2 regions of the Neisseria arctica genome follow, and region 2 is predicted to be linked to the other one. Evidence: predicted binding sites of a transcription regulator. Region 2 holds the regulator's gene; the other holds the start of a gene.

Region 1 (16,541 bases), 280 kb from region 2:
GCTGCGAGCCGCGGCATGCAGATGGTGCCGGATTTTGTCGAACCTTCACCATGGAATATGGCTTCCCTAGCATTTATTATCGCATTAATGGGTTGGATGCCGGCGCCGCTTGAGGCGACCTCTATTAACTCGATGTGGGTAACGGCAAAACAAAAGTTAGATCCGACTAATTATAAAGATGCTATGTTCGACTTTAATATCGGATACGCGGTTTCAACTATTTTGGCTTTGATATTCTTGGCTCTTGGCGCACTGGTTCAATATGGTAATGGTGAAGCTGTCGAGATGGTTGGCGGTAAGTATATCGGGCAATTGATTGATATGTATGCGGCCACGATTGGAGAGTGGTCTCGGCTGTTGGTGGCTTTTATTGCTTTTGCCTGCATGTTTGGTACTACGCTCACTTTGTTAGACGGTTATGGCCGGGTGAATGCGGAAACCGTGCGCTTGCTATCGAAAAGTAAGCAGTATAGCAATTGTTCTGTCGTATTTTGGACCTGCTGGTCAGCTTTTTCCGGATTGGCGGTTATTTTATGGTTTAACAGTGCATTAGCAGAAATGCTGCGCTTTGCCATGATTTCAGCTTTCCTTAGTGCTCCCGTAATTGCGTGGTTAAATTATTCGCTGGTAAGAAGCACACACCGCCATGCCATTTCCGTACCGATGAATTTGCTGGCCGTTGCTGGTTTGGTTTATTTAATCGGTTTTACTGTGATTTTTGTTTTGAATATGGCCGGTATTTGGGTATAAATACCAGCCGGTTTTGAATTTATTTATTCCGCTCCGCATATCCATATTTTATTGAATATGCGGAGCGGAATTTTATGTCTATCTAAGTATTTGAATATTATTAAAAATTAATAAATTGTTAAGTTTACCTATACGCTTGTGAGATAGGCAAAAATATTTTTGATAGCGTTAAATCAAATGGCATAATAAGTGGCTGAAAGGTATTTTATTGTATTGAAAAATAAATTATTTTTATTTTTTCACTTGAGATTGGAATGCAATTTATAGTTAATATTGTTATTGTAGACAAAAAATAGCATACCGTTTATCATGAAATTCTACCGATTATTCTTAAGTCAATCTAAATATCTACCTAAGGGAAATGTCTTATGGCAGGATCGTATCAGATGTACCGCTGTGCGGTATTATCTACTTCTACCAGCTCGTTGGACAGTGTATTAGATCGCGACAGCCTGATTCAAATTTTGCGCTTAACCATCCGTACGGATACTGAATATGAGTATACCGACGGACTGGATTTGAAGCCCGATGAATTTTATCAATGGCAGTACCGTTATCCGAACCACATGCCCAATACATTCCCTCCTTCATACGAGTTGTTACGCCAAACTTTCCAGCATCTTAAAGCATTGGGCTATCATAGCGCGATTGTCACCACTTTGAGTAGCAAACTCAGCGAAACCTACCGCCGGGTTTGTCAAGTGGCAGCAGAGATGGCGGATGAGCTAGATATTTATGTATTTGATACAGGTATTACAGGTATGCCAGAAGGTTTTTTTGCACTTGAGGCGATGCGATTATTAAAAGAAGGTTATACGCCGCAAGAAGTTATTGCAAAATTGGAGCAGATGCGGCCTTGCGGAGAGATTATATTTAGTGTTCATTCGGTGAATCAGTTAGTCAACAGCGGCATTTTGGGTAAGATAGGCGCTGTGGTTGTCGGCTTGCTGAATTTAATGCCTGTTTTGCGTTTTCACAATAATACGCTTACCAAGGTTAAAACTGCTAACAACAGCGAAGATGTTTTAAATGCTACTGTAGAGGCGGTGGCTGCCCGTTTGCAAGGTGAGGATTTGAATAATTTGGTATTGTGCGGCATGTATGGTGGTAATCTTGATCTTTATAACCGCTTTGCAGCCAAACTACACCAAAAAACAGGCGTACATTTAACAGGTATTCCGATTTCACCGGTAGTGGGTGCTTATATCGGGCCTGATGCAGTAGGAGTGGGAATTGTGAAACGCAATGGCTGCACCGGTTAAACTGGTTTGGCTGAATTTAGGAGTCAAAATTAGAACACGCGGTTATAGCGTGTTTGGACTTTATATACCTTTCAAGCAGTTGTATTGAAGATTACTATATAATGCCGTCTGAAAAGTTTTCAGACGGCATTATTCATTAAGTAAAATAAATTCAAATGCTTATGAAGTATTTTTAACCTTCTTGGAAATGATAATGATATTTTCGGTAGGTTTGGGAAAAATTTTGCCATCTTAAATGAATTTTAAGATTTATATAAACCACATAGGCGGCTGTTGCCAATAGGATGAGACCATGCTCGAATTGAAACAGATCTGTAAGCGCTTCGGCAGCAAAATTGTATCCGACAATATCAGCTTGAGTGTGGCCTCCGGTTCGATACTGGCTATTTTAGGGCCTTCAGGCTGCGGTAAGTCTACATTGTTAAATATTGCAGCCGGCCTAGTAGAGCCTGATAGCGGTGAAGTATGGATAAACGGTGAAAATCGAACACACACGCCGCCTGAGAAACGCCGTGTTGCCTTGATGTTTCAAGATTATGCTTTGTTTCCCCATCTAAATGCCTGGCAAAATGTCGCTTTCGGTTTGAAAATGCAGGGTATTTCAAAAGAGGAAGCCAGAGTAAGGGCAGAAGAAGCATTGGCATCAGTAGGGTTGGCGGCCGAAACTGAAAGACAGGTAGATGCGCTCTCAGGAGGTGAAAAGCAGCGTGTAGCCTTAGCCCGAGCATTGGCGGTATCCCCGCAACTACTGCTGTTGGATGAACCGTTTTCCAGTCTAGATACAGGTTTGCGCCAACAATTGCGCGAACAAACCCAAGCGCAAATACGCAGGCAAAAAGTCCCTGCCATATTGGTAACGCACGATCCTGAAGAAGCTTTGGCTTTGGCGGATTATTTGGCATTGATGAATAAAGGCCGGCTTATACAATACGGCAAGCCGCAAGAAGTTTTACAACGCCCGGTGAATGCTTGGGTAGCCAAATTATTGGGTGCGGATAATGTCAATGAAACACGCTATATCCCGCAACATGCGCTGGTATTTAACCATGAAGAAGGGCAGCCAAGTGAGATTTTGCAAATTACCCCGAATGCCGACTACTGCCGATTGCTGTTGTTGCATCCCCAATATGGAGAAATAGTGCTGAATCTGGACTGGCAGAGGGTTGGGGGGAAGGATTTGAAGGTGGGAGAGATATGGAATATATTGATAAGTGCGAATCAGATTGCTTATTTTTAGAACAACACCATATTATATTGGTTTAAAAAATAATTATTAAAAACACCATGCCGTATGAATAAAACTTTATTCATACGGCATGGTGTTTTTAGGCTGTAGTATATAGGTTAATTACTTAGTCAGCAGAGCATGAAGTAGGCAGAATAGTGCTGTCTACGTTAGAACTACAGTTCCACTCACTCTTATTATCAGACTGATCTAAGGTATAAGTAACTGTTTTGCCGCTTAACTTCGCATTTACACCTTCGGTTTTGAAGGTAACTGTAACTGTGCAGCCGCCACTACCGTCATCAGCTGCAGTGCCACCTGCGGTAACTGAATCAACGTATTTACCAGTAATAGCGTCTTCAGCGGCAATGCCACCTTCCCCATTTGTTAAACAAGTATTATTTAGACCATAGTGTAATGCTATATCTTTTTTCACGCCGTCTGAAATACTTGGTGCTTCAGACCATTGGGCTTTTGCTGAATAGTCTTGGTACATTGGCAAGGCTACTACAGCCAAAATACCGATAATCGCTACAACGATCATCAATTCGATCAGAGTAAAACCTTTTTGGATTGCTTTCATTTTAAAACTCCAGTTTTGTTAAGTGATTAAACTTTTAGCTCGGTTGGCCGGGCTGTTATTATAAATATCCGTAATGTGCTTGGCCTGTTCAGGTTTAGCGGGTCATACAGTTTAGTAAGAGAAGGAATTTACAGCTTACACCAAACTATTTTGCTCGGTGGATGTGAGATATGTAGCATAGGGTGTGCCAAATATGGTGATAGATATGGGAATTTTTTTATACTATTGATTATTTTAATTTTATTTTTTAATTTTTAATGGTTTGCCTGGAATAACATTTTTTTTAAATGTATCCTAAGCAGGTATGTGCCGCTTTTTGTCAGAAATTGTTTTTTTCTTGTATTACACTTTTATGTCAAGTGCCGTTTTTTTTGTGAGAATATGCCACTTTTTGTCAGGAATTGTGTATTAGCTCTAATTGAAGCAGCTGCCGTTAAAAATAATCTCAAATTTGAAGCAATAATATTCAATGTTTTTTTATTAGTAGATGGCTTTTCAGTATTAAAGGCCGTCTGAAAAAATGGTAGATATTTTTAGCTTGAATTTTTAAGAATGGATTATGTGTTTTTCGTAAATAGAAATATAAAAATACCCGGCTAGGTATTTTTATATTTGGGCTCTAGGTAGATATGTAGGTTTTTAAGATGAAAACTTGAAATTAGATTTGATGTTTTAAATTAAAATGGTTTTGTTCGGATTTATTTTTGAAAAATAATCGTAATACCACTTATGTGATAAGTATGGTAAATATGTAACTATATGAAAAATAATATATTTTATTATTGCAAGGTTTCTATATTATCCTCTTGAGCTTCAACGGTATATTCTTCGTTCGCCCAGGATCCTAGATCAATAAGCTTGCAGCGCTGGCTGCAAAATGGGCGGTAGAGGCTTTCAGGAAGCCAAGCTACGGAGTTGCCGCAGGTTGGGCATTTAACGATCGGAAATTCTGTTTGTTTCATAATGGGTTTTAGTTTTTAAACTACAACAGGATCGAAACTCGACATAATCAGTTTGAAAGGAACATCTTCTGTAATAGGACGACCGCGGGCGCATTCTTGGGAAGCGGAAAGAAAGCGTATGTGGGTAAAATATTTATTGGCGGAAACTTCGGGTAGGGCGTGGCGGTTGGAGTCCAACTCAATGGTGAGCATATGGATATTTTGTGCCAAGCTGTTGTGCTGGTAGTTTCCACCTGTTGCAATACAATCTACGGCGCGCGTATTGCTGCGCAAGATATTCAATAATGTATTGATAGCGTGATAGGTAGGCATTAGGGTGGCAATCCAGCGGTGAAGATCGGCCAAACGGTATTCGAATGATTGCTGTTGCCAGAAATAGTAAGATGATAGGTCAAACGGGCTTGTGCCGCCCGGTACCAGCATACGCTGTTTGATAGCCATCAGCCACTCATTCTCACGTAAGTGTTGGCCAAATTTTTGTTGGATACCTTGTAAATTTTCCGCTACTTTTTGCAACTCTTCATGTCGCAAGGTAATTTCCGAGGCGGTTAATCTGCTTGAGGAAAGGAGTTTTTTTTGCCGTTCCAATTCTTGCAGTATATCAAGCTTGAGCTCTGCCCTAGCAGCACACTCCATAATTTCAAATAATGTGAAGAGAGCCAGATGGTGTGCCCATGGACCGTTATCGCGCTCACATTCAGCATGAAAACGGTTAAACAGATGCTCGATACGCAGAAAGCTGCGTACACGTTCGGAGAGTGGATGTTCGAAGCGAATCATGAAGTTTTTTGTTGTGAGTGGGAGAATATTTCTTGATAGTAGGTGTGTAGTCTTTGCACCTTATCGTTTAATATTTCAAGCGTGGTATTGTTGGCCAATACATCATCAGCCAATTTGTAACGTTGCCGACGGTTGGCTTGATTGGCCATTATACGGATGATTTCGTGTTCTGATAAGCCGCTCCGGCTGATGACGCGTTTGATTTGTATGCTTTCTTCAGCGTCTATTACCAAAATCCGCTGTACTAATGGCCAAAACAAAGGGTTTTCGATCAATTGGGGGATTTCGATAATACCGTAAACGGCTGCTGCTTGTTGCTGTTGTAAGCGGATATTATCCAAAATAAGCGGAAACATCAGAGCTTCAAGCTGCTTTTTTGCTTGTGGATTGTTGAATACTAAAGTTCTTAAGGCAGTACGGTTCAGACGGCCTGTTGTATCAAACATCTGATTGCCGAATAGGTTTCGTATTGGGATTAAGGCGGCGCCGTTTTCTGCAGTAAGACTGCGGCTGATATTATCTGCATCTATCAGCGGAACCCCAAGCTTGGAAAATAGTGCCGCTACGGCTGATTTGCCGCTGCCTATGCCGCCTGTAAGCCCTATCCAGTAAGTCATCCTGTAAATCCGGAGGAGCGCAACCACCATTCGATGGCTGTGTGTACTGGTTGGTTAAATATAAAAACCAACCAGCCTGCAATTGCCAAGCTTGGTCCGAAAGCAAAAGGTTGGCCTTTCGAAACACGCGTGATTAGTGCGCTGATAATGCCAATAAGCGCTGCTGAGAATACAATGACGGGTAAGACGCCTAAGCCCAGCCATGCGCCTAGTGCAGCCAATAATTTGAAATCACCGCCGCCTATACCGATTTTTCCGGTCGCTATTTTATATAGGTAGCACAGCAGCCATAAGCTCATATAACCTGTTACTGCCCCTAAAACTGAGGAGGTAAGGGGGATAAAAGCACCATTTAGGTTGAATAAAAGCCCAAGCCAAATGAGTGGCAGGGTCAGCTGATCCGGCAAATATTGGGTATCTGCATCAATAAAGGTTAGTGCTAATAAAAATGCAGTGAAAACCAAGCCGCCTAATGTGAGCCAACTCCAACCATATTGCCAAGCGACGGTGGCAAATAATGCGGCGGTTAACAATTCAACAAGCGGATAGCGTTTACTGATTGGTGTGTGGCAATGATGGCATTTTCCTTTCAGTAAAAGATAGCTGATAACGGGAATATTCTGCCAAGCTTTTACCGGTGAGGCACATTTAGGGCAGCGTGAGTCGGGCTTAATCAGATTAAAGGGTTGCCGTTCTTCATCGGTTAGAGGAATACTCAAATGCTCTTTTGCAAATGTAGTCCAGCTCTGCTCCATCATGATAGGGGTACGGTAAATCACAACATTCAAAAAACTTCCGACTAGCAGGCCGAATAGGGTTGCCAATGGGATGGCGAAAGGTGCAAAAGTTTGCCAATCCATATTAGCCCACCACGTTACCAAGATTAAATAACGGTAGATACATGGCAATCAGTATTACGCCGATAATTGAGCCTAACACGACCATAATAATAGGTTCCATCAGTGTAGATAATTGGCCGACCGCATTATCTACTTCATCTTCATAGAACTCAGCAGCTTTGTTCAACATATCATCAAGAGAGCCGGATTCTTCACCAATCGAAGCCATTTGTAATACCATGTTTGGAAAGAGGTCTGTGGCTTGCATGCTGGATGTAAGAGACAAACCTTGGTTAACTTTGGCACGAATATTTTGAGTTCCTTCTTCGTATAGAATATTACCGGCAGCCCCTGCTACAGAATCTAATGCTTCAACTAGTGGTACCCCTGCAGCGAAAAGAGTAGATGTAGTTCGTGCCCAACGTGCGATAGTCGCTTTTCGGACGATGATTCCGAAAATAGGTAAACGTAAAAGTAGGGTATCTACACGCTTTTGAAATGATGGTGAACGCTCATGAAATTTGTATAAAATAAATATACCTGCAATGATACCCAAAATGATTAACCAGCCATAGGCAACAAAAAAATCAGAAATAGACATCATAATCAATGTCAATCCGGGTAGCTCAGCTCCCATATTGCTATATATTTCTTTAAACGCTGGTAACACAAACATCATCATAATAATGATTAAGGCAATTGCAACCGTAACGACTGCAACAGGATAGGTAAGAGCACTTTTAACTTTACGTTTAATTGCTTGGGTTTTTTCTTTATATAAAGCCAATTTGTCCAGCAGGCCTTCCAACACCCCACCTGTTTCACCAGCCGCAATCAGATTACAGTAAAAACGGTCAAAATATTTCGGATGTTTGGCAAATGCACGGGATAATGAGCTGCCCTGCTCTACCTCTGCGCGTATCTGCATCAGCATTTGGGTCATTGCCGGGTTGGCATGGCCGCGTGCAACGATTTCAAAAGCCTGCATTAATGGCAGCCCGGCTTTCATCATGGTTGCCAATTGGCGGGTGAAAACGGTGATGTCTTCTTGCGTAATACGACGTTTTCTAACTTCTTTTACCTTACTGATACGGATAGGTTTGATGCCGCGGCGCTGAAGTTTTTTGCGTGCTTCATCCTCGTCTTTTGCAGCTACTTCACCGCGGACGAGTTGGTCGGTATGGGTGTTTTTCCCTTCAAAGCTAAAACGCTTTCCCTTGGTTCTGGCAGTAAAAATGCTGCTCTTTTTTTGGTTTTGACTCATTATTCAGCCTTTAATCGTTGGTATTTGCCAATACTTCTTCTAGTGAGGTCAGCCCTTGCATAACTTTTAATAAACCTGCATGGCGTAAGTCTACCATGCCTTGTTTATAAGCCATATTTTGGATATCAATTTCGGTGCCGTTTTCCATGATCACGCGTTGCATTTCTTCGGTGACCGGCATAACTTCATAGACGCCTACACGTCCTTTGAATCCTTTACCCCGGCAGCTGTCACAACCGACGGGGCGGTATAGCGTCCAATCTTTTGCAATATCCTCATCTGAAAAACCTGCTTTTTTCAGTGCCGGCAGCGGTGGACGCTCGGCAGGTGCTTTACAGTTTGGACATAAACGGCGTAGCAAGCGCTGTGCCATAATCAGGCTGACCGAACTGGCGATATTAAATGGGGCAACGCCCATATTGAGCATGCGGGACAAAGTGGCAGGGGCATTATTGGTGTGTAGGGTTGAGAATACCATGTGACCGGTTTGTGCGGCTTTAATGGCGATGTCGGCCGTTTCAAGGTCGCGGATCTCCCCTACCATGATAATGTCCGGATCTTGACGCAAGAATGCTTTCAGGGCAGCGGCAAAGGTAAGACCTTGTTTGTCATTTACGTTGACTTGGTTAATGCCGGGTAAATTAATTTCTGCCGGGTCTTCCGCCGTGGCAATGTTTACATTTTCGGTATTCAGAATATTCAGACAGGTATACAGTGAGACGGTTTTGCCCGAGCCTGTCGGACCGGTCACCAAAACCATGCCGTAGGGGCGGTGAATGGCATCGAGCAGTAATTCTTTTTGGAAAGGCTCGAAACCGAGTTGGTCGATATTTAGGGAGCCGGCATCTGAATTCAGAATCCGCATCACTACTTTTTCGCCAAACAAGGTGGGCAGTGTGCTGACACGGAAGTCAATCGGGCGGCCATGTTTGTGAAATGCGATTTGAATTCTACCGTCTTGCGGTACACGCTTTTCGGAAATATCGAGTCTTGCCATTACTTTGATGCGTGAAGCCAATTGTCCGCGTACGGCTACGGGAGGTTGGACTACTTCACGCAACTGCCCGTCTACGCGGAAACGTACGCGAGCCATTTGTTCGTAAAATTCAAAATGGATATCTGAAGCGCCGGCACTAAGGGCATCGGATAAGGTTTTGTGGATGAACCGGGCAATCGGACCATCTTCGGCTTCTTCGTTATCCACATACAGCATACCGCCCTGCTGGGCCGAATCCGATTGTTCTTTGCTGATTTCATTAAGGATGGCTGTTGACCTTTGTCCTAACCATTCGAGCAGGGTGCTGAGTTGATCGTCACGGACGATGACCAAATCTATTGATGTGCCTGAGGTGAAGGCGGCCTTTTGGAAGTTTTGAATTTGGGTGGGGTCGGAGACGGCTAAAAATACTTTCCGACCGCGGCGGAAAATCGGTATGCAGCGGTTCTGCAGCATTTGTTCTTCCGTCAACACATCGGTAAGGATATTGGTACGGGGAAAGTAGCGCAGATCCAACAGTGGATAGCTAAAAATGCGGGCTAATAATTCACCCAGTGCTTGGGGTGTGATGATGTGTTCATCGAAAAGCATGGGGATGATGTCTTTGTAATCATCCAATGCTTTTTGATAGCGCTCGATTTTATCGCCGGTCACGATCTGGCTTTGTACCAGTACTCTTAATAACCCAACACTCATTCTAGGTAACCTGTCTGTTTAGGCCCGAGTGGCTTCCGGTATTGCAATGGTGCCGTCGGATGTTTTGAAATTTAACTATCTAAAGGGTAACTATTATAAAGTAACTTGGGTGCGTATCCAAATACCATGTTGGTTTTTTACGCTTGGCTGCCGGCTTGCCGGTGGGGTGTGTTGGGTTACCGGACTATATGGCTTTGCAGTTTGGCGGAGTGATATGAGGCGCATTTGTTAATTTGATGGGGAGGAGTTGTTTTTGGCCTGTTCCTGTTCTGCTTTATAAGCGCGTAACCATTCAAGAGCGGCGGCTTTTTCTGATTCGGTACCGTATTTCAAATCGCGTTGGGCCCGTCGGTATGTTGCCCGTGCTTTGGCCTCTTCAACTTGTTGTGCTTGGTAGGTTTCTCTGTTTGCTGGTACGGTTCGTTGGGCTTGTTGTGCTTGAGCACGGGCCATGGCTTGGGCAATCAGGGCTGTGGGGTTAAAAGCGTTGGATGCGGGCGCGCTTGCAGTTTCTGTTGTTGTTTGGGTTTTAATTTTTGAAGCGGTTTCACGTTCGGCCAGATAAGTTTTGCGTTCGGCGGCATCGCGTATTTTGCGATCAGTGTGCCATTGGTATCGTGCTTGGGCATGTTCGGCAGCGGCAAACCGTGGATTGTTTTGTTGCGCTAGAGAACGCGAAATCGGTAGATGGGAGACTTGTACAGGCCGCATATGGATGCAATCGACGGGGCAGGCGGGAATACACAGGCGGCAGCCGGTACATTCTTCCGCCAGTACGGTATGCATTAATTTGGACGCACCCATAATGGCATCAACAGGGCAGGCGCGGATACATGCGGTACAGCCGATGCAAACGTTTTCATCTATCCAAGCAAGTGCGGGAGTTTGGATTTTCGCTGGAGTTTGTGGTTGGCGTTTGAGCAACTGCGATAGATCTTGCATGACGACTTCTCCGCCGGGCGCACATAGATGGATGTCGGCTTGATTGGCGACCAAAGCTTCTGCATAAGGCAGACAGCCTTGATAGCCGCATTCCCGGCATTGGGTTTGAGGCAGCAGGCGGTTGATGGTGTCGACATTGGTACTCATGGCGGAATATGCTTGGAAATCAAAAGCGCTGTATTCTAACAGATTGATGCAATGGTAAATAGTACATCGGACAATGCAATGCCGTCTGAAAAATTTCAGACGGCATTGATGTATGTGCGGGCTTTTTCCAATATATAGGAACGGATTTAATTGATGGTATATCCGCGCAAATACTGGCTGCGTTCGCGTGTCATACGGGTGTCGCATTGCAGCTGCATATATTCGGCCTGTAAGGTTGTATTGGCGGTTGCAGCGGCTTGGCGGCAGCTGTTATTTTTGCTTTGAATCCAGCTGCGCTGCTCGCTTAACAGGCTTTGTTGTACGGTAGGATCAATGCGGTTCCATAATGCGTTGATTTCATTATCGGCATTGCGGTTGTTGGTGCGGGCTTGCTCCAATTCGTTAGCCGAAAAGAGGATTTCTTCATTATTGGTAATAGCGGGGGTGAGCACTTCTGCAGGTTGGGTATTTTCAGTTCCGCTCATAACCGTACTGGCGGCATTATTATCCAGAATATCTTGGGGATCGAGTGATGGCGGAAGCTCTACCGGCGGTTGTTTCAGATAGTTAAGTGCATCAGCACGGTTAACGGGCTGGCCGTTTATGACAAGGATGTCTTTAATTCCGTATGGCATCAGGACTGCTGACAATAGCTGTGCGGTAGAGGTTAGATTGTTGTCGGTATAATTGACAGCTTTAAGTCCGTTATCTGTAACCGGCGTGTAGCTGATATTTTGTGTGAAGCGGCCGCTGCCATCGTATTGCAAGGTCGTTCCGGTGGTACGCTGTTGGATGATTTGGGGAATGGTTTGGTCGGGGTACAGCAGTGGGCTGTTGGTTTGAGTAGCGGTTAAATTACCTGCCGGAATCCGGATGTCCAGATTGGCTGTGCAGACTTGTGTACCGTTACGGTTTTCTTGTTTGGCGTTTTCAAGATTAATTAACAATTCGCTTGCCGCCGCAATCACTTTATCTGCATCGACAAATTGGCGGGTATCGTTTTGTGCGAAAGCACGGGCGTCTTGTTTGATAGTGTCTTGGATATTATTACGTACGTTTTGTATAACGGCCGGATCGTTACAGGCCAGTTGCGTAGTATTTTCTTCTGCTTTATCGCTACAGGCGCTTAATGTTGTTGCCATAAGTGCCAAGGTGAGCCATTTTTTTGAATGCATGATTCTGCCTTTGCGGTTGGTTTTATCTGTGTGCATCATAGCAAAAGGGCTTGGGCAGGGTAAAATTTTACCGCTTTTTTACAGGCTTTAGCGGTTGCATACGGATCAGGTATTTGTTTAGAGAAGTTGGAAATAAATATTTAGGCAACTGTTTAGATATTGGAAAAGCCGTCTGAAAATTTTCAGACGGCTTCTTGATTATAGAAAATTTATTTTCGTAGCGATCATATTTAAAGAAAAAGGGTAAAGCCGGCCTATCCTTTAAATACGGGTACCATCTCAAAGCGGCTTAATAATTGGGCCGCAACGTTTACTACGCCAAAGAGGAAAATCCACACGATCAATATATGGCCGCCGAAGACACGATAACCGGCAGTATTCGGAAAGCGGTTGCGTGCACGGTAAAGCAGCATGGCCGGAATAAATGCGGTCCAAACAGTAGCAGCCAGGCCGACATAGCCGATAACGGTTACGAAACCTGTAGGAAATGCCAAACAAGCGGCCAGTGGCGGTAAGAAAGTGAGGGCGGCTGTTTTGCTTCTTCCCGATAGAGTGTTGTTCCATTTGAACTTATCGGCAAGGTAGTCGAACAGGCCGAGGGTTACGCCGAGAAATGAAGTTGCAATCGCCAAATAGGCAAACAGTGTTAGCAAACTGCCCATATGGCCTATGGAGGCAAAGGGGGAAAGCGTTTCGATCAAGACTGAAACTTGCCCTTCGGCCGCAATAACGGGGCCAAACTCATTTCGCGGCAGGTTGCCGTGTATAGCCGCTTGCCAAAGAATATAGATAACCAATGCGATAAGTGTACCTATCCACAGAGCACGGGCTACTTTGGGTGCATCACCGTTAAAGTATTTGAGCAAACTTGATACATTACCGTGAAAGCCGAATGATGCCAGACAAACAGGCAGAGCCGCCGCCGCATAAATCCAATAACGGGTATTTTCGGCAGCTTGGGTATCGAATAAAACAGGGAGCTTGATGCTGCCGAGCAGGCCGCCGGTAGCCCAGAAAAAGGTGATTACCATGCCGCCGATCATGATGGCGGTAAGCCTGTCGACAACGCGGGTAGAAAGCCATACGCAAACAGCCAATATTAGAAAAAATACAAGTTGTCCTACAGGCAGGGCGACGGGGGTACCGAGAAAGTTACCCAAACCTTGTGCGGTAAGATCCCCGCCAACGAAAATATAGGCGTATGTCAGTAAATACAGCACGAAAGCAACGGCAATACCGTTAATAGTGTTCCATACCGGACCGAGTAAATCTTTGACCATCGTATCAAAGCTGGCGCCATGGGGGTAATGCGTATTGACTTCGAGTAGCATCAGCCCCGAAGAAAGCATGCAAAACCAAGTGTAAAACAATACAATTAACGAACCTGTGAACCAAATTCCCGCAGTGGCGGTAGGGTTGGCAAACATACCGGCACCGATAACGGTGCCGGCGATAATCAATGCGCCGCCGATAAGTGACGGATTTTTTGCAGACATGATTTCCTTTCCGAGTGGGCAAGTTTTTGAAATCCAAAAAATATATGGTCTAAACCATAATAAAATTGTTTTTGAATTTGCTGGTTATTTGGATTTACGGGATCTGATTATTATATTGCAATTAAGTCAGATGCCGTCTGAAAAGTTTCAGACGGCATCTACATCATAATTGGGCAAACTCCGGGAAGAAGCTGGGAATCTTTGACAAGATAGCAGTCGACTGCCTGTTTGAAATCAAATTAGCCGCGTCGCCAGCTGGTGCCTGTTGCGCTATCTTCCAAAATAATATTTTGCGCTTGCAGCAAATCGCGGATTCGGTCGGACTCGGCCCAGTTTTTTTCAGTGCGCGCCTGTTTGCGTTGGGCAATCAGTGCGTCAATTTCTTTGTTTGACAGGCCGTCTGAAGCTCCTCCTTGCAAAAACTCTTTAGGTTCACGCTGTAATAGTCCGATAATACCGCCCAAGGCTTTCAGACAACCTGCCAACTCGGCACTACCTGTTTTATTGGTTTCGTTAGCCAGCTCGAACAATACCGCCATAGCCTCTACCGTACCGAAATCATCATTCATAGCAGCAAAGAAGCGGCGGGTATAGTCGTTGGCATTTTCGTGAATATCAAATTCTACCGGGGGAGTATTTTTCAGCGTCGTGTAAAGTCGGGTGAGCGCGCCTTTAGCATCATCCAGATGGGCATCGGAGTAATTCAGCGGGCTGCGGTAGTGGGCGCGTAGGATAAAGAAGCGCACCACTTCGGCATCGTATTGCTTCAATACATCGCGAATGGTGAAGAAATTTCCCAAGGATTTAGACATTTTTTCGCCGTCTACACGGATAAAGCCATTGTGCAGCCAGTATTTCACATGGCTTTCAATGGTTTTTCCGGCGTGGCTGTGTCCGCAATGGCCGCCGTGTGCACCGCAGCTTTGGGCGATTTCGTTTTCATGATGCGGAAACTGCAAATCTGCTCCCCCCCCATGGATATCAAAAGTATCGCCGAACAATTCCTCACTCATGGCCGAACATTCGATATGCCAACCGGGGCGGCCTTTGCCCCAAGGGCTTTCCCAAAAGTCTGCCTCGTTGGGTTTGGCGGCCTTCCATAACACGAAATCTAAAGGATCGCGTTTGAAAGAATCGACCTCCACACGTTCACCGGCGCGCAAATCATCAAGCGATTTGCCCGAGAGTTGTCCGTAGGCAGGAAATTCGCGCACGGCGTAGTAAACATCGCCGTTGTCAGCGGCATAGGCTTTGCCGTTGGCAATCAAACGCTCGATCATGGAAATCATTTGTGTTACATGTTCGGTGGCTTTCGGCTCAACATCGGGGCGTAACACACCCAAAGCGGCGGCATCTTCATTCATCGCTTCGATGAATCGGGCGGTTAGTTCGGTAATGGTTTCGCCGTTGTCGGCGGCACGGGCGATGATTTTGTCATCGATGTCGGTAATGTTGCGGACATAAGTGAGCGGATAGCCGCTTTGTCGCAACCAACGCGCAATCATATCGAACACCACCATCACGCGGGCATGGCCTAAATGGCAATAGTCGTAAACGGTCATGCCGCAAACATACATACGCACGTTTGCGGGGTTGATGGGGGCAAAGGGTTCTTTTTGACGGGTTAGGGTGTTGTAGAGGTTTAGCATGGGTTCCTACAAATTTAAAATATTAACAATAGACTATCATTGCTGTTGCTTTTCAATGACATTATAGCGGTCTTGTGGTTACTTGCCGATAGATACACAAGCTATTCTTCCCTCCTAGAAGCTATATCCAGTTGGCTAATTAAAGCCATTCATTGGGCATTTATTTTATAATGATTTTTAGGGAGTGCATGAATAGCCAAATGGTTTTAATCACTATACCAATACCCAGCAACACAGTATCGCTTTTGGGTGCGTACGGTTTTTCGCTCCATTATGAATTTATATGGTGGAAGTTGAATAAAAATTGGTTTATAAAATCAGGAAATTTAACCGAATGAACGTGATAAACTTCTCTGTTGCTCTTCGTATTGTTGAAAGATATGGCTTTTTTGAGTTGTTGCTAATTCCTGCTTATAATTCTCTTCTTGCCCAATCTTTTGACTAGACCTCTCATTAAATTGAGCGACCTCTTCACTATGCTTTACAAGTATCTGTTGGGTATAGGAACCATCAGTATCACTAAGAAGGTTGTGCAGCATAACTGTGAGTTCGTCGTATCTGGATTGTGGAGCTTTTGCAGTTTGTATTGTTGAGTGGAGGGGGAGGAGAAAGTTTTGATCTTCATGTATTTCTGAAGTTATCTGTTCGTTAAATTCCTGATTAACGATCATTTGGGCAAGGTGAATTTGAGAGGTAGTTGAATCTGTAGAAACTTCCAAGAGCGCTTTGCTCTTCCAGATGGCTCCATTAATTTTGTCCTGAATGTATTGGATGCTTTTTCCTGATTTTTCCGCTTCTTTTTTAAACTCTGAACGGAATTCCATAATTAGTCTTTTGTTTTCGTTGGAAAATTTCTTATCTTGCTGGGAGAGTCCATTTTTTTCGAAATTGGAGAGACTGTGATCCATAAAGGCACCACTCACAGCAACCTGCCAAGGAGAATTAGGTATTGCTTTATTTATCCCTTCGCCATAGCCGCCACCATACAGAATCGCGCGCTCGGTATAATTTAGGTAATATTCTACCTTGCCTAGATGCGGACTGGCTGCACTGACAGGGTCGGTAGCACGGACGTGGTTGGTAATCAGAGCGGAGTTATTTTGCTTCCCATGCTTTTTTTCTTTTAAATCAGCTGCGCCGTAGGCATTAAATGTTTC
Region 2 (16,541 bases):
ACATTTTGCGGTTTGATTTGATTTTCGGCCAAATGGGCAACAATATGTTCACCCACTGCAGGGCAAACTTCTTTAAATACCTTACGCCCGTTTTGTACAAACAATTTATCCGCCGCCATCGGATCGGCATCCATTTCACAACGGTTGATAAAACCGAAATTATTGCGGATATTATTAGAAAACTGGGTCCACAACTTCGTTCCGACAATACGGAATCCCTGCCCCTCCCGGGCCAGGTCATCTCGAACAACCACCATCGCCGTAGCGGCATCTCCAAAGATAAAGTGGCTGTCGCGTTCGCGGAAATTCAAATGCGCCGAGCAAATTTCCGCATTCACAATCAATACGCGCGAAGCCGAGCCGCTTTTCACCGCATCGGCTGCCGTTTGCAGAGCGAATGTAGCCGACGAACAGGCAACATTCATATCAAAAGCAAAGCCACCGCAGCCCAAGGCCGTCTGAATTTCTACCGCCATAGCGGGATAAGCGCGCTGCATATTGGAATTGGCTACCAACACCATATCGATATCGGCAGCTTCTACGCCGGCGTTTTCCAGTGCCTCTTTAGCTGCGGCAACGCCCATTTCGGCCTGTACCGACAACTCTTCGTTGCTACGCTTGGGAAACTGCGGACACATGATATCAGGATTCAAAATGCCTTCTTTATCCAATACGAAACGGCTTTTGATACCGGATGCCTTTTCAATAAATTCACTGCTTGATTCAGCCAAAGGCTCCATTGTGCCAGCGGCAATTTCATCGGCATGCCGTTCATTAAAGGCCGCAACATAGCGGTTAAAAGTTGCCACCAGCTCATCGTTGCTGATCGCGTTAGACGGGGTGAACAAGCCGGTGCCGCTCAATACGGCTTGGGGTGCAGACATGGTTTCTCCTTTACCAATCACCATTTCATAAAATATCCGCCATCATATCACGATTACCTAATAAATCCTTAACCTGCAAAAGAATGTTTATTCTAATAAAACCGCGCCATGCCAACCGGCTGAAACTGCCTGCCGCCCAACCTTTTGCAATCAAGCCGCCTCCATATGGTAAAAATCCCGGCAAAATTTCCCACCCTCTATGCCTCCGGAAACATTAACGCTAAAATAATCTCTGCAACAAACCATAAGAAAATGATTTACAAAGGAAACCAAATCATGAACCACTTTCCCCCGCAGATCAAAATACCCGCCACCTATATGCGCGGCGGCACCTCTAAAGGCGTATTTTTCAAACTCGAGGATTTACCCGAAGCAGCACGCACGGCAGGTGCTGCGCGCGACAACATCCTTTTGCGCATACTCGGCAGCCCCGATCCTTACGGCAAGCAGATAGACGGTTTGGGTAATGCCAGTTCGTCTACCAGCAAAGCCGTAATCCTCAGCAAATCTTCACGCCCCGGTCATGATGTCGATTATTTGTTCGGTCAAGTTTCTATCGACAAACCGTTTGTCGACTGGAGCGGCAATTGCGGCAACCTTTCCGCCGCCGTAGGCGCATTTGCCATTCATGCGGGCTTTATTCCGCCCGAGCGCATCGCTTCAGACGGCATCTGTACGGTTACGATCTGGCAGGCGAATATTCAAAAAACCATTGTGGCTCATGTTCCCGTTTGTAACGGCGAAGTACAGGAAACCGGCGATTTCGAACTAGACGGCGTAACCTTCCCCGCCGCAGAAATCCAACTCGAATTTATCGACCCTGCAGATGACGGAGAAGACGGCGGAGCCATGTTCCCAACCGGAAATTTGGTTGACGACCTTGAAGTACCCGGAGTTGGTACTTTCAAAGCTACTTTAATCAATGCCGGCATTCCCACTGTTTTTGTCAACGCCGCCGATATCGGCTATACCGGTACCGAGTTGCAAGATGATATTAACAACGACCCGGAGGCCTTAGCCCGCTTCGAAAACATCCGTGCCCATGCGGCATTAAAAATGGGGTTGATTCAAGATCTTTCCGAAGCCGCCACCCGCCAACACACACCTAAAATCGCCTTTGTCGCACCGCCGCAAAGCTATAAAGCTTCCAGCGGTAAAAACGTAGCGGCAGCGGAGGTCGACCTGCTGGTTCGCGCTTTAAGCATGGGCAAGCTGCACCACGCCATGATGGGAACCGCTGCCGTTGCCATCGGCACGGCCGCCGCAATTCCCGGTACTTTAGTGAATGCGGCGGCAGGCGGAGGCAACCACGAGGCTGTACGCTTCGGCCACCCTTCGGGTACGCTGCGCGTCGGTGCGCAAGCTGTTGAACGCAACGGCGAATGGACGGTTACCAAAGCCATCATGAGCCGTAGTGCACGCATCATTATGGAAGGCTTTGTCCGCATACCCGACCCTAATCAGAAATAGGCCGTCTGAAAACGGCTCTGCTTATGTAGAGCCGTTTTTCATAAAGCTTAACCGTTCGGCCAAATTTACCATCTTAAAATATCTTATTGATATTCATACGCTTGTAAATATCCCTTTTATCTTCCAAACCGACAACCTCTATCAATTTTTCTGATGGCAGCAATCCACAGAAATAATTTCACAACCTCATCTTCTTCAATTACATTGCACTACACAAGAAAAACCACAAAGGAGAAATATCAAATGCAAGCCAATCCCAAAATGATTTTGGTCTTAAACTGCGGCAGCTCGTCCCTCAAAGGCGCTCTGCTCGATAGCGAACACGGCGAACTGGTTCTCAGCTGTTTAGCCGAAAAGCTAACTACTCCCGATGCTTATATCACCTTCAGCTATGCTGATAATCCGAAAGCCCTTCCTGCCGACCGCGATTCATGGTTTATCGGACGTCATGCCGGCGAAAAACACCGCGTTGAATTAGGCGAAAAGAACGACCATACCGGTGCCGTAGAAGCGCTATTGGAAGAATTAAAATCCCATGACCTGCAAAGCTTGGTTGCGGCCATCGGCCACCGCGTCGTACACGGCGGAGAAAAATATTCCGCTTCGGTGTTGCTGACTGACGACGTCATTGCCACATTGGAAGAATGTATTCCCCTGGCACCGTTACACAATCCCGCCAACCTCACCGGTATCGAAGCCGCCCGCACTATTTTCCCTGGTCTGCCCAATGTCGGCGTATTCGATACTGCATTCCACCAAACCATGCCCGAACATGCCTACACCTATGCCGTTCCGCGCGAGCTCTATCACAAATACGGATTGCGCCGCTACGGCTTTCACGGTACAAGCTACCGCTACGTTGCCCAAGAAGCAGCCGATATGCTTGGCAAAGATTTGAAAGACACTGCCCTAATCGTTGCACACCTGGGTAATGGTGCGTCGGTTGCCGCTATTTTGGGCGGAGAATCAAAAGATACCAGCATGGGCCTGACTCCTCTGGAAGGTTTGGTAATGGGTACGCGCAGCGGCGATATTGATCCCGGCGCATTCACCTTTATTGAAGCGGCCACCGGTTTGAGCGCAAAAGAAGTGAACGATATGCTGAATAAAAAATCGGGACTGCTGGGCATCTCCGAGCTATCGAACGACATGCGCACTATTCAGGAAGCAGCCGCCGAAGGACACGAAGGGGCGAAATTGGCCTTAGAAATCACCGCTTACCGCTTAGCCAAATACATTGCCGCCATGAGCGTTGCCACCGGTCGCTTGGATGCGCTCGTATTCACCGGCGGTATAGGTGAAAACTCAAGCCTGATCCGTGCCAAAACCATCGGATACCTCGGCATTCTGGGTCTGAAACTTGACGAAGCAGCCAATGAAGCCACACGTTTCGGCAAGGCCGGTATCATCACACAAGCAGGCAGTATGCCTTGTGCGATGGTTGTGCCGACTAACGAAGAACGCATGATTGCCTTCGATACCCGTCAGCTTTCCGGATTGGGAAACTAAGCAGTTGATAGTTCGATAACGAACTTTTTGCCGTTTACCTATATTTTGGCAGTTAAAATTCAAAGGCCGTCTGAAGTTCAGACGGCCTTTTTCTCCCTAAACGGACAATAAATGCTTTGCCGTTTATATCGCACTAGAAAACATCAGGTTTGAACCCTCTCTTGATTTACAACAATCAACTGAAATAACAAGTAGCACATTCTGATAAATCTTAAGCAATTCTTTCCGGTTACATAATATTGAATCAAATGCCGTCTGAAAGTTTTCAGACGGCATTTGATATCAACGAATGATCCGAATATAAAAAAGCACCGCAACTATATGCGGTGCTTTTTACACTAAGAACTAAACACAATTAGTCTTTTTTGTCTTTCACTTCTTCAAACTCGGCGTCAACGACATCATCGTCTTTCTTACCGTCGGCTTGTGCGCCGCTTTCAGCTGCTTGGGCTTCCGCTTGGGCTTGAGCATAAACCAGCTCACCCAGTTTTTGGCTGGCAGTACCCAATGCTTCGGCCTTGGCATCGATATCAGCTTTGTCCTCGCCTTTTACGGCTTCTTCTGCAGCTTTCAAAGCATCTTCGATTTTAGCTTTCTCATCGGCATCCAGTTTGTCGCCGTAATCAGCCAGTGATTTTTTCACCGAGTGAATCAATGCTTCGGCCTGATTGCGTGAAGCTACCAGCTCAGTCAGCTTTTTATCTTCCTCGGCATTGGCCTCCGCATCTTTCACCATGCGTTCGATTTCTTCCTCGCTCAAACCGGAAGAACCTTGAATGGTAATCTTGGCTTCTTTACCGGTACCTTTGTCTTTGGCAGACACGTGCAAGATACCGTTAGCATCAATATCGAATGTTACTTCGATTTGCGGTACGCCGCGCGGAGCCGGTGCAATATCGCCCAAGTTAAAGTTACCCAGCGATTTATTGGCAGAGGCACGCTCACGCTCACCTTGCAACACATGGATGGTTACCGCGCTTTGGTTATCTTCGGCAGTCGAGAAAGTTTGTGAAGCCTTGGTCGGAATAGTGGTGTTTTTCTGAATCAGCTTGGTCATCACACCGCCCATAGTTTCGATACCGAGCGACAAGGGGGTTACGTCCAACAGCAATACGTCGCTGCGGCCGCCGCCCAATACTTCGCCCTGAATCGCAGCACCTACGGCTACCGCTTCATCGGGGTTCACATCTTTACGCGGCTCTTTACCGAAGAAGGCTTTTACGGCTTCCTGTACTTTCGGCATACGGGTTTGACCGCCCACCAAAATCACGTCGTCGATTTCGCTTGCGCTCAAGCCCGCATCTTTCAAAGCAATACGGCAAGGCTCGATAGAACGTTCAATCAAATCTTCTACCAGGCTTTCGAACTTGGCACGGGTGATTTTCATCGCCAAATGTTTCGGGCCGGTCGCATCCATAGTGATGTAAGGCAGGTTGATTTCGGTTTGCTGACCGCTCGACAATTCGATTTTGGCTTTCTCTGCAGCTTCTTTCAAGCGTTGTAGAGCCATTACGTCTTGTTTCAAATCAATACCTTGTTCTTTTTTGAACTCGGTAATGATGTAGTCGATCAAACGTTGGTCGAAGTCTTCACCGCCCAAGAAAGTATCACCGTTGGTAGCCAATACTTCGAATTGTTTGTCGCCATCCACATTGGCGATTTCGATAATGGAAATATCGAAAGTACCGCCACCCAAGTCGTACACGGCGATTTTACGGTCTTTGTTGTCGCCTTTATCCATACCGAACGCCAATGCTGCGGCCGTCGGTTCGTTGATGATACGTTTCACATCCAAGCCGGCGATACGGCCGGCATCTTTAGTTGCCTGACGTTGGCTGTCATTGAAGTAAGCCGGTACGGTAATCACGGCTTCGGTTACTTTCTCACCCAAGTAAGCTTCGGCGGCCTCTTTCATTTTGCGCAATACTTCGGCAGATACTTGCGGCGGAGACAGCTCTTTACCTTGTGCTTTCACCCAAGCGTCGCCATTGGCGGCTTTGATGATTTCGAAAGGCATCAAGTCAATGTCTTTTTGTACTTCTTTATCTTCGAATTTATGGCCGATCAATCGTTTGGCGGCATAAATAGTATTTTTTGCATTGGTTACGGCTTGACGCTTGGCCGGTGCGCCGACCAAGATTTCACCACCGTCCAAATAAGCGATGATTGACGGGGTGGTACGTGCGCCTTCGGCATTCTCGATCACTTTAGTTTGGCCGTTTTCCGAAATAGCCAAACAAGAGTTGGTTGTACCTAAGTCAATACCGATTACTTTTGCCATGATTTATAGCTCCTTAATGATTGAATAATTCTTTGGGGCTACTTGCTGTTTCTAGCACGGTGCCCAGCATTGTTATGCAAGATAAGGGGGATTGCGGTGTTTTCAAGCACCTGTGGATATTTTTTTATTTACTTCAAAATCAAATATTTGAATAGAAATATAGTTTTATTTGTTTTCAGATAGCTATTTTTACCAACATAGGTATCTGAAAATAGCAATAAAAATATCTTAATCCAAATATTCTCCGCTTAAATTTTCTATCTTGTAATTGCCCTTACTTGAAAATTCCCACTCAATATCATTATGTTGTTTATGGCCTATAGCTATACAATCATTGACAGCAATCCCACAAAAAACGGAAAACATATTATCTGGCTCATTAGGTTCATGAAAGCCACCAACCTCACCACTCACGTTAGCATTAACAAATAATTTAAAGGTGAACTGGATACAATTTTCACCTTCTTTGTAATCAATGACATCAATGCGTTCAAACTCTTCGCTATCCAAAGAACCACCTTGACATCCATAATCGCCTGTACTTACTTCGACATAATCTGGCAAAAACTCAGTAAAATTATCTTGTACCCAGTCGTTGAAAGAATATTCATACCGTTTGTTATATTTACTCATTTTAAACTTTACTCTTCAGTAGTTTTTGCGACCACAACCATAGCTGGGCGCAATACGCGTTCGTTTAAGGCATAACCTTTTTTCATAACGCTCACGATGGTATTAGGCTCCTGCTCGCTCTCTACCGCCTGCATAGCCTGATGACGGTGCGGATCGAGTTTTTCTCCGGCCTGAGGGGTGATTTCGGTGATTTGAGTGTTGTCGAAAGCTTTTTGCAGCTCGGTCAGCGTCATCTGAACGCCCATTTTAAGGGCATCGAAATTACCGCTTTGATCCAGCAGCGCCATCTCCAAATAATCTTTCACGGGCAGCATTTCGGTAGCGAATTTCTGGCCGGCGAATTTGTGTGCCGATTGGATTTCTTCAACATGACGGCGGCGCAAATTTTGCTCATTGGCCAAACTGCGAAGTTGCTCGTCTTTCAGCATGCCCTCCAGCTCTTCTACGCGTGCCTGCAATTCTTCGTATGTAGGCGGTACGGCTTGCTCTTGAGCATCTGCTTCGGCTGTCTCCGGAGCGGCTGCATTGTCGATATTCTCTTCGGTATGGGTATTTTGTTCGCTCATTTTCGATATCCTGTATCCAACAGTCTTTCAATATAAATTATCTTTACCTATATAAGGCCGTCTGAAAAATATTCAAGCACCCTACCGAATATCCCGGTCAATCACGGTCATAGCAAACAAGCGGCTTGCAAAATCATCCGAAACTTTATAAGGTTAGACTTATAAACCAATCGCTTGTATAAACAATCAAATACAGGCTGCCTGAACTAATGAACCAGGCCAAAAAATCTACAAAGTATTGAGGAAAATCATGACGCGACAACAACTATCGCAACTTCAAGGGCGCGCGGTTGCAGAAACCATGCTTGCCGGCTTCAACAAACACTACCGTCTTTACCGCGAAGTAACCGCCAAAGCCAAGGCGTTTTTCGAAGAGCGCAACTGGCGCGGCATTCAGGATTTGGTGGCCACACGTATCCAGATGTACGATCAGCGGGTTTCCGAGGCAGTAGACACACTGCGCCGCGAACATGCCGCCAATGCGCTGAGCGATGAAGTATGGGCGGCGGCCAAAACCGAATATATTGCGCTTTTAGTGAACCACAAACAGCCCGAATTGGCAGAAACTTTTTTCAATTCCGTATCTACCCGCCTGCTTTCAAAAGAGTATTACAACAATCAATTCATCTTTGTAAAACCGGCCACCAGCACAGAATATATCGACTCGGACCCGCCCACTTTCAGCTCGTTTTACCCCAGCAAACAAGGCCTGCGTGGTTGTATGCGCGATATCCTCTTTCATTTCGGCTGGAATGTTCCGTTTGCCCATATCGGCAAAGACATCAGCAATATTTTGCGGGCTGCCAAACGACACTTCCAAACCGATTGGCCGCCCGAAGAAATGAACCTGCATGTTCAGGTGCTGAACTCACCTTTTTACCGGAATAAGGGCGCATACATTTTCGGGCAGATTATCAACGGCAGCGTCCGCCATCCCTTTGCACTGGCTGTTCTGCACAACGCTAACGGCAAGCTGATTGTCGATACAGCACTTTTCGACCCCAAACAAATTGCCGTTTTATTCTCATTTGCACGAGCCTATTTCTTAGTCGATATGCCCGTACCCAGCGGATATGTACGCTTTTTGCACAATATGCTTCCAGTCCGTTCCATAGGCGATCTTTATACCATGGTGGGTCTGCATAAGCAGGGAAAAAATATCTGGTGGCGCGAATTTACCCAACACCTCCAATACTCCCACGACCAATTTATCCTCGCTCCCGGCGTAAAAGGTTTGGTAATGACGGTGTTCACCCTACCTTCTTTTCCCTACGTTTTCAAAGTTATCAAAGATAAGTTCGGCCCCAATAAAGACTTCGACCGCGAATATGTGCGGCAAAAATATCTTTTGGTGAAAAAACATGACCGCGTCGGGCGGATGACGGATATTTTGGAGTTTTCCAATGTACCGCTGCCCAAAAACCGTTGCAGTGAAGAATTTATTGAGGAAATGCGCACACTGGCGCCCGAACAAATCGAAGAAAACGACGACTGGCTGATTATCAAACACGTGTATGTCGAGTATCGTTTGAAACCGCTCAACCTCTTTATGCAGCAGGCAAAACCCGCTGAAAAAGCCGCTGCCGTCATCGATTACGGCTACGCCCTCAAAGAGTTGGCCTCTGCCAACATCTTCCCCGGCGATATGCTGTATAAAAACTTCGGCATGACCCGTTTCGGGCGCGTGATTTTCTATGATTACGACGAAATCGAATATATGACCGACTGCAACTTCCGCGCCATCCCGCCCGCCCCCAATCCCGAGTTCGAAATGTCGGGTGAGGTTTGGTATCCGGTCCACAAAGGAGACGTTTTTCCCGAAGAGTTCGGCCCGTTTCTACTAGGCGAACCTGATGTGAAGCAAGTGTTCCTGCAACACCACAAAGACCTGCTCACACCTGAATTCTGGCAAGGGAAAAAAGCCTTGCTCGAACAAGGCCTGTTTGACGATTTCTATCCCTACCCTCAATCGGTACGCTTTACACCCGATAAAGTCGCCAAAGGGCTGATGGATCATACCGACGTGTAAAGCCCGCTTTTTCAGACGGCCTCAAACCTTTTTAAATTGCAGCCGTTCCGTTAAAATGAACCTATTCTGAATCAGCCGTCTGAAACCATTCAGACGGCTCCTTAATTTACATGAAAGAAATTATGGCCTACCAACAAACCACCATTGCCGTCAACGATCATATCGCGGAGCCTCTCTCAGACGCACTTATGGAACACGGTGCCCTTTCAGCCGCCATTGAAGACGCCTATGCCGGAACCGCCAACGAACAAGCTATTTTCGGCGAGCCCGGCATGCCGACCGAGCAAATCTGGCAGCAAAGCAAAGTGATCGTATTATTTGAAGAACAAGCCGATGTTGATCCGATTATCGCTGCGGCGGCACAACAATGCGGAATCAACATCCCCGTTTATGAAACCGAACTTCTGCCCGAGCAAGATTGGGTTCGCCTTACGCAATCACAATTCGACCCGATTAAAATTTCCGACCGCCTATGGATTACTCCCTCATGGCACGAAGTACCGGATGCCCAAGCAGTCAACCTCCAACTTGATCCCGGGTTGGCATTCGGCACCGGCAGCCACCCGACTACACATTTGTGTCTTCAATGGCTGGATAACAATTTAAAAGGCGGAGAAAGCATACTGGACTATGGTTGCGGATCAGGGATTTTGGCCATTGCCGCACTCAAACTCGGCGCCGGCAGTGCTACTGGCGTAGATATTGACGAACAAGCCATCCGCGCCAGTAACGACAATGCCGCCCAAAACGATGTCAGCGCCCATTTCTATCTTCCGGATGCTTTACCACAGGGCCAATTCGATGTAGTCGTTGCCAATATTCTGGCCAATCCGTTGCGCATGCTCGGTGAAATGCTGGCTGGCCGTACCAAACAAGGCGGCCGTATCGTTTTATCCGGTATTCTCGAAGAACAAGTAGAGGAAATGAGCGGCATCTACGGCCAGTGGTTCGACTTGGCGCCTGCTCAAATCGATAACGGTTGGGCATGTTTAAGCGGCACCAAACGCTAGTGCGGCACGCCTTCTTCATATCTCCTCAAATATGCCGTCTGAAAACACTTTCAGACGGCATAAATAAATAAAAACCCTGCCTGAGCAGGGTTTTTCAAAAGAAATATAGAACATTATTCTTCGGCAGCCGGAACCGGAGCCGAGCGCACATCATTGCGTTTTTCCTTATGCTTCAAAATGGCGCGGTCAAGTTTGTCCATCAATACATCTACCGCCGCATACATATCTGATTCAACAGCTTCGACATGCAAATTTTTACCGGCCAAATGTACATCAGCCTCTGCCTTATTGTTAACTTTCTCCACCGAAAGGGTGACGGTCACCGAAATCACATTTTCCGCATGGCGGTTAATCCGCTCAAGTTTACCGGCAACGTGATTCTTAATAGCTTCGGTAACATCGAAATTCAGACCGGTAATTTTCAGGTTCATAACTATACTCCTTCGGTTGAGAATTCCAATCCGCCTGAAACGGATTGGAGAAAAATACTTACCGTGCGAGCTTGCGTTGGTGGGCGGGAGCGATATTCATCGATTCGCGATATTTGGCAACGGTACGCCGTGCAATCTCAATCCCCTGCTGCGACAACATTTTACATAAAGCTTGATCCGAATAAGGCTTATATTTATTTTCAGACTCCACCAATTGAGCCAGCATCGCTTTAACTGCACTTTGGCTGGTTCCTTCGTTGTCCTCACCTGCATCTACTGCCTGTGTGAAGAAGTAGCGTAACGCAAACACACCGCGCGGGCAAGCCAAATATTTATGATTAACAGCTCGGGACACCGTACTTTCTGCAACACCCAAATCGACAGCGGCATCTTTCAACAGCATCGGCGTCAGCCCGATTTCACCGAAAATAAAAAAATCGGCTTGCCGTTCAACAATATATTCCGCCAAACGCAATACCGTACTTTTACGGTGTGCCAAGCTTTCGATTTTTTGGCGTGCCTCGGTAATTTTTTCTTTCCACACAGGATCCACATCGTGGCTGCTCTTCAGCAAGTCGTAAAATTCTTGATTAACCCGTACTTGAGGCCATGCCTGTTCGTTACTTCCAACAGTCCATCCCTCGGCAGTTTCCTTAACCCATACATCGGGTTGAACATAACCGGCAGGTTCTCCTCCTGAAAAACCGTAAGCTGGAAAAGGATTAAGACTACCGATAATATCCAATGCCTGATGGATAGTATCTGCATCATCCGGAAGCTCGCGTTTTAATTTAATCACATTCTGCTGCCGGCTCCCACCCAAGTCATCCAGATACTCCAAAGTGATCCGTGCAGCGCACTGGCGCGCGGAAGAAGCCGGCAAGCGTTGCAACTGCAACAGCAACGATTCAGCCAAACCCGAAGCGCCAACACCTGCGGGATCAAACTGCTGCAAACAATCCAAAGCATGCTGGATATCTTCTTCATCCGACATCCATTCTAGCGGTGTATGCTCGATAATATCGGTAAGACTATCTGTCAAATAGCCTTGTTCATCAAGAAAATCAATCAGAAAATGAACTTTGGCCGCTTCTTCGGCACTCAGGGGATGCTCGCTGACTTGCTTGTGTAAGTATTCGTGGAAATTATCTTCATCGGCAATAGTCGCCCAAACATCTTCGGCCTCTTCGCCGCCGATTTGGTTGGTTCGGGCAGGTGCAGCGGAAACTCGTTCGGGCTCAGACTGGAAATCAGCCTCAACCCTTTCAAGCAGGGGGTTATCCTGCAACCAATCATCCACCTCCCGCTCCAACTCCAAACCCGACAGCTGCAAAATACGCAAAGACTGCTGTAAATTTTGGTTCAGCTGCTGGGTTTGTTTCAGTTTTAGGCGGAAAGTCTGGCTGCTCATAAAGAATGTTAATAATCGAAATTTTCACCAAGATAAACGGCGCGTACCTGCTCGTTATTGACCAACTCATCAGGTTCGCCTGAGGCTAATACGGTACCTTCACTGATAATATAAGCACGATCACAGATGCGTAGGGTTTCCCGTACATTATGGTCGGTAATCAATACACCGATACCCCGTGCCTTTAAAAACTCAATGATTTTTTGAATATCCAGCACGGCAATCGGATCTACACCCGCAAAGGGTTCGTCTAGCAAAATAAATCGCGGCTGCATAGCCAATACACGGGCGATTTCCACGCGACGGCGCTCTCCTCCAGAAAGAGAAGGTGCAGGGCTTTCCCTCAAACGCTCGATATTTAAATCGGCCAACAAACGGTTTAATTCGCTGTCGATTTTCGACTTATCCGACAAGCTGATTTCCAAGATCGCCCGGATATTTTGCTCTACCGTCATTTTTCTGAAAATAGACGCCTCTTGGGGCAGGTAACCCAAACCCAACCGCGCGCGTTCGTGAATCGGCAGATGACGTATTTCCCGCCCATCGAGCTGTACCGTACCGGCATCCGCGGCAATCAAGCCGACAATCATATAAAAGCTGGTGGTTTTACCTGCCCCGTTCGGCCCAAGCAAGCCTACAACTTCGCCGCTTTCAATATCCAATGAAAAGTTTTTCACTACTTGGCGCTTTTTAAACGCTTTCTGTAAATTTGCGACATGTAAGCGGCTGTGCGTAGCATTCATAGGAAAACTCAAAAAAGTGATTGGGGTTATTGTAAACGTTTTTAAGGCCGTCTGAAATGCTTCTGTCAATTTCAGACGGCCTGACGGATGAATCTTGAGCTCAAAATTATTTATTAGGCTGGATAACTACGGTTACCCGCTTACCGCCTTTACCGGAGGCAACCTTGCTGCCGCTAACGGTATAAACTTCCGTGCGGGTATTATAAACGATGCTGGCCCCCTCCGCCCTGTCTCCGCCACGTTGAACTTTGGCATTACCGGTCAACTTCACGATGCCTGTTGCCGAAGAATATTCGACATTATTGGCCTGCCCTTCGACACGGCCTTTATTACCATCCAGCGTTTGCCCGAAACGGACAGGATTGCCCGTTGCCGCCATTAGCTGCTGCCCTTTCGCATCGCGCGAAACTTTTACGCTTCCGGCACGGATATTGAGCGAACCTTGTTTGATAATAACATTCCCACTGAAAGTGGTTACTTGGTTAGCCTGATCAAGCGAGCCTTGGTCTGCTTCGATTTCAATTGGTTGATTACGATCGCTTTCCAATGCGAAAGCGACAGGCGCAGCAGCCAAAAATACGGCCCATGCCGCGCTTTTAAGGATTTTTCGGGTCATAAATAATGGCTTTCACTCTCGAGGGTAAATTTAGGAAACCTTTTTGATGATTGTATTGCACACCTTGTGCCGTACCTTGCGATTGTCCGTATTGGTACACAACCGCTGCATCGGTATAAGCATTTTCATTTTGGGTATCTACGGTCAAACTCGATGTTTTCAAGATTCCGGCCGGACGTCCCGCTTCAGCCGCTTTGGTCAACACCACGTTTTTTTCAAAAACCACTTGGCGGTTTTCTGTATTGTAGCGGGCTTCACTGCTATTTACATCATACAGTCTCCCACTTTCTCCGTATAACACCAAATTTGGTTCGGCAAAATAAACATCATCACTTTTAGGCAACTGCCAAGCCTTTCTCGCACTGAGATTCTCTTTCAGACGGCCGGTTTCATCAAAGCGACGGCCATCAATACCACTCATAGAGTATTGGGGTTCGTTCGGATTCAATGCCACCTCTTCAATATCCAGCTCGCTAATACGCCCCAACCAGGCGCTCAACACTCCTAAACCGAGTGCCAAAACCAGCGGAAACAGCCAACCGCCTCGCCATTTTTTTATCATTTAATGTACTCTTCCAGTGCAGGCTGCAATGTTCCCTGTGCCAGCATAATCAAATCACACAATTCGCGTACCGCACCTCTTCCTGCCTGCTTCTTCGTTATATAAACCGCATGCCGCAAAGTAAAATCATGTGCTTCAGGTACGGCAACCGGCAAACCGCAGCGTACCATAACAGGCAAATCAACCACATCATCACCGATAAAAGCACACTCATGCTCCTCTACTCCTGCTTGGGCGCGCAAATCAGCATAGGCCGCTTTTTTATCGTGTATGCCTTTATAATAATAGTTAATACCTAATTGCTTAACACGCAAGCCGACAGACGGCGCATCTCTGCCGGTAATAATCGCCGTTCTGACACCGCTATTCTGTAACATTTTCAAACCGTGCCCATCCAAAGTGTGAAACGACTTAATCTCTTCACCGTTATCACGGATATAGATATGACCATCGGTCAACACGCCATCCACATCCATAATCAGTAGCTTAACGGCTTTGGCTCTTGTTTCCAATTCGGGAGAAAGGTTCATTAATTTTAAATCCTATTTTTATTCAATTTGCATATATTTTATATAATACGTGCCTTCAGCAAATCATGCATATTCAACGCACCCACCAACCTTTTCTCCTCATCAACAACCAACAAGCCGCTTACTTTGGTTTGCTGCATCTGCTTCAAGGCTTCTGTCGCCAACTGATCGGCAGAAATGGTTTGCGGGCTCAAATGCATAACTTCATCCATATACAAACCGGTAAAATCATCACGTTGCTGAAACAAACGGCGCAAATCGCCGTCGGTAAAGATACCTTTGATACGGTTTTCCAGATCTACAATGGCCAGCATCCCCAATCCTGTAGCACTCATACGGATAATGCCGTTTTTTAAAGAAGTGCCCTCTAACACAAAGGGTAAGGCTTCACCTGTATGCATAATATCCCGTACCCTCAAGAGCAAGCGCTTACCCAAACTTCCGGCCGGGTGGCTCAAAGCGAAATCGTCCAGTGTAAATTCTCTAGCCCTCAGCAAGGCCACCGCCAAAGCATCTCCTAAAGCCAACATTGCCGTCGAACTGGAAGTCGGAGCCAAGCCCAACGGGCATGCTTCGGCGGAAACGGCACAAGTAATATGGATATCGGCATAACGCCCCATAGTAGAATGCGGCTTCCCTGTAATACATACCAGTTTTACCTCTTTACGTTTAATAGCGGGTAAAATGGCGGTTACCTCATCACTCTCCCCGGAATTCGAAAGAGCCAAAACCACATCTCCGTCCACCACCATTCCCAAATCACCGTGCGCAGCTTCTGCGGGATGTACAAAAAATGCAGGCGTACCCGTCGAAGCCAACGTTGCCGCAATTTTTCGGCCGATATGTCCGGATTTGCCGATACCCATCACCACAATACGCCCTGGGCAATTTTTAATGACCTCGACGGCTTGTGAAAAATTATCATCCAAGTCTGCCGTAACTTCTTGCAAGGCTTGTATTTCCGTCTGCAATACCTGACGTGCCCAATCCAAATATTGTACAGCCTGATTTTTCATTCTTTTGGTTCCCTACTCTATTCAAATACGCCATTTCAAGGTAGGATTATTCATCTATTCTCAACTCAAAAAGGCCTCAGAGATGACCATTTTATCCGACGTTAAAGCTTTAGGACAGCAAATCTGGCTGGACAACCTGTCACGCTCGCTGATACAAAGCGGCGAATTGGCAAAAATGTTGCAACAAGGTGTATGCGGCGTAACATCAAACCCCGCTATTTTCCAGAAAGCTTTTGCTGGCGATGCATTATACAAAGATGAAATCACCGCTTTAAAAGAACAAAGTCTTAACCCGAAACAACGATATGAAACACTGGCCGTTGCCGATGTACAAGCCGCTTGCGACGTATGCCTGCCGGAATTCGAATCAAGCGGCGGCAAAACCGGTTTTGTAAGCTTAGAAGTATCTCCGGATTTGGCACACGATGCCGCAGGTACGGTTGCCGAAGCCAAGCGTTTACATGCAGAAATCAATCGCAAAAACGTTATGATCAAAGTACCTGCCACAGATGCAGGCATCGAAGCACTGGAACAATTGGTTTCAGACGGCCTCAGCATTAACCTTACACTGTTATTCTCACGCAAACAAACACTAAAAGCTTATGCTGCCTATCAACGTGGTATTGAAAAACGCTTATCAGCCGGTTTACCGACCAAGCACATACAAGTTGTGGCCAGTTTCTTCATTTCACGCATTGATAATGCTCTGGATACGACACTTCCTAGCCACTTACAAGGGAAAGTCGCCATTGCTTTAGCAAAAGCCGCTTATCTTGACTGGCAGAACTTCTTCAGCCAAGAATTTTTTGCTAACGAAAATGTAAACCGTGTCCAATTACTTTGGGCCTCT

Evidence for each region. The regulator sigma-54, encoded in region 2, starts transcription at its own class of promoters, with help from an activator protein. The targets are predictions, from matches to a motif close to CTGGCACGCTTCATGCTT.
Region 1: LVJ86_RS00545 (pilin) is a predicted target of sigma-54. The motif match lies at 3,994-4,011, and genes of this name have one in related genera.

Annotation. Positions count from the first base shown of each region.
Region 1 is NZ_CP091510.1:123,931-140,471, forward strand. Features, by position in the region: gene LVJ86_RS00530 (NRAMP family divalent metal transporter) at 1-750, shown strand, start outside; gene LVJ86_RS00535 (DegV family protein) at 1,119-2,012, shown strand; gene LVJ86_RS00540 (ABC transporter ATP-binding protein) at 2,305-3,249, shown strand; gene LVJ86_RS00545 (pilin) at 3,365-3,820, opposite strand; gene yacG (DNA gyrase inhibitor YacG) at 4,600-4,782, opposite strand; gene zapD (cell division protein ZapD) at 4,798-5,562, opposite strand; gene coaE (dephospho-CoA kinase) at 5,559-6,179, opposite strand; gene LVJ86_RS00570 (prepilin peptidase) at 6,176-7,039, opposite strand; gene LVJ86_RS00575 (type II secretion system F family protein) at 7,041-8,282, opposite strand; gene pilB (type IV-A pilus assembly ATPase PilB) at 8,293-9,975, opposite strand; gene LVJ86_RS00585 (RnfABCDGE type electron transport complex subunit B) at 10,204-11,271, opposite strand; gene LVJ86_RS00590 (lysozyme inhibitor LprI family protein) at 11,211-12,239, opposite strand; gene LVJ86_RS00595 (aromatic amino acid transporter) at 12,494-13,735, opposite strand; gene cysS (cysteine--tRNA ligase) at 13,975-15,384, opposite strand; gene LVJ86_RS00605 (Tle-like phospholipase domain-containing protein) at 15,711-16,541, opposite strand, start outside.
Region 2 is NZ_CP091510.1:401,943-418,483, reverse strand. Features, by position in the region: gene LVJ86_RS01815 (beta-ketoacyl-ACP synthase III) at 1-884, opposite strand, end outside; gene prpF (2-methylaconitate cis-trans isomerase PrpF) at 1,161-2,354, shown strand; gene LVJ86_RS01805 (acetate kinase) at 2,598-3,863, shown strand; gene dnaK (molecular chaperone DnaK) at 4,219-6,144, opposite strand; gene LVJ86_RS01795 (hypothetical protein) at 6,373-6,777, opposite strand; gene grpE (nucleotide exchange factor GrpE) at 6,786-7,343, opposite strand; gene aceK (bifunctional isocitrate dehydrogenase kinase/phosphatase) at 7,594-9,372, shown strand; gene prmA (50S ribosomal protein L11 methyltransferase) at 9,495-10,382, shown strand; gene hpf (ribosome hibernation-promoting factor, HPF/YfiA family) at 10,496-10,813, opposite strand; gene rpoN (RNA polymerase factor sigma-54) at 10,872-12,224, opposite strand; gene lptB (LPS export ABC transporter ATP-binding protein) at 12,233-12,967, opposite strand; gene lptA (lipopolysaccharide transport periplasmic protein LptA) at 13,074-13,583, opposite strand; gene lptC (LPS export ABC transporter periplasmic protein LptC) at 13,564-14,145, opposite strand; gene LVJ86_RS01750 (KdsC family phosphatase) at 14,142-14,675, opposite strand; gene LVJ86_RS01745 (KpsF/GutQ family sugar-phosphate isomerase) at 14,714-15,691, opposite strand; gene tal (transaldolase) at 15,774-16,541, shown strand, end outside.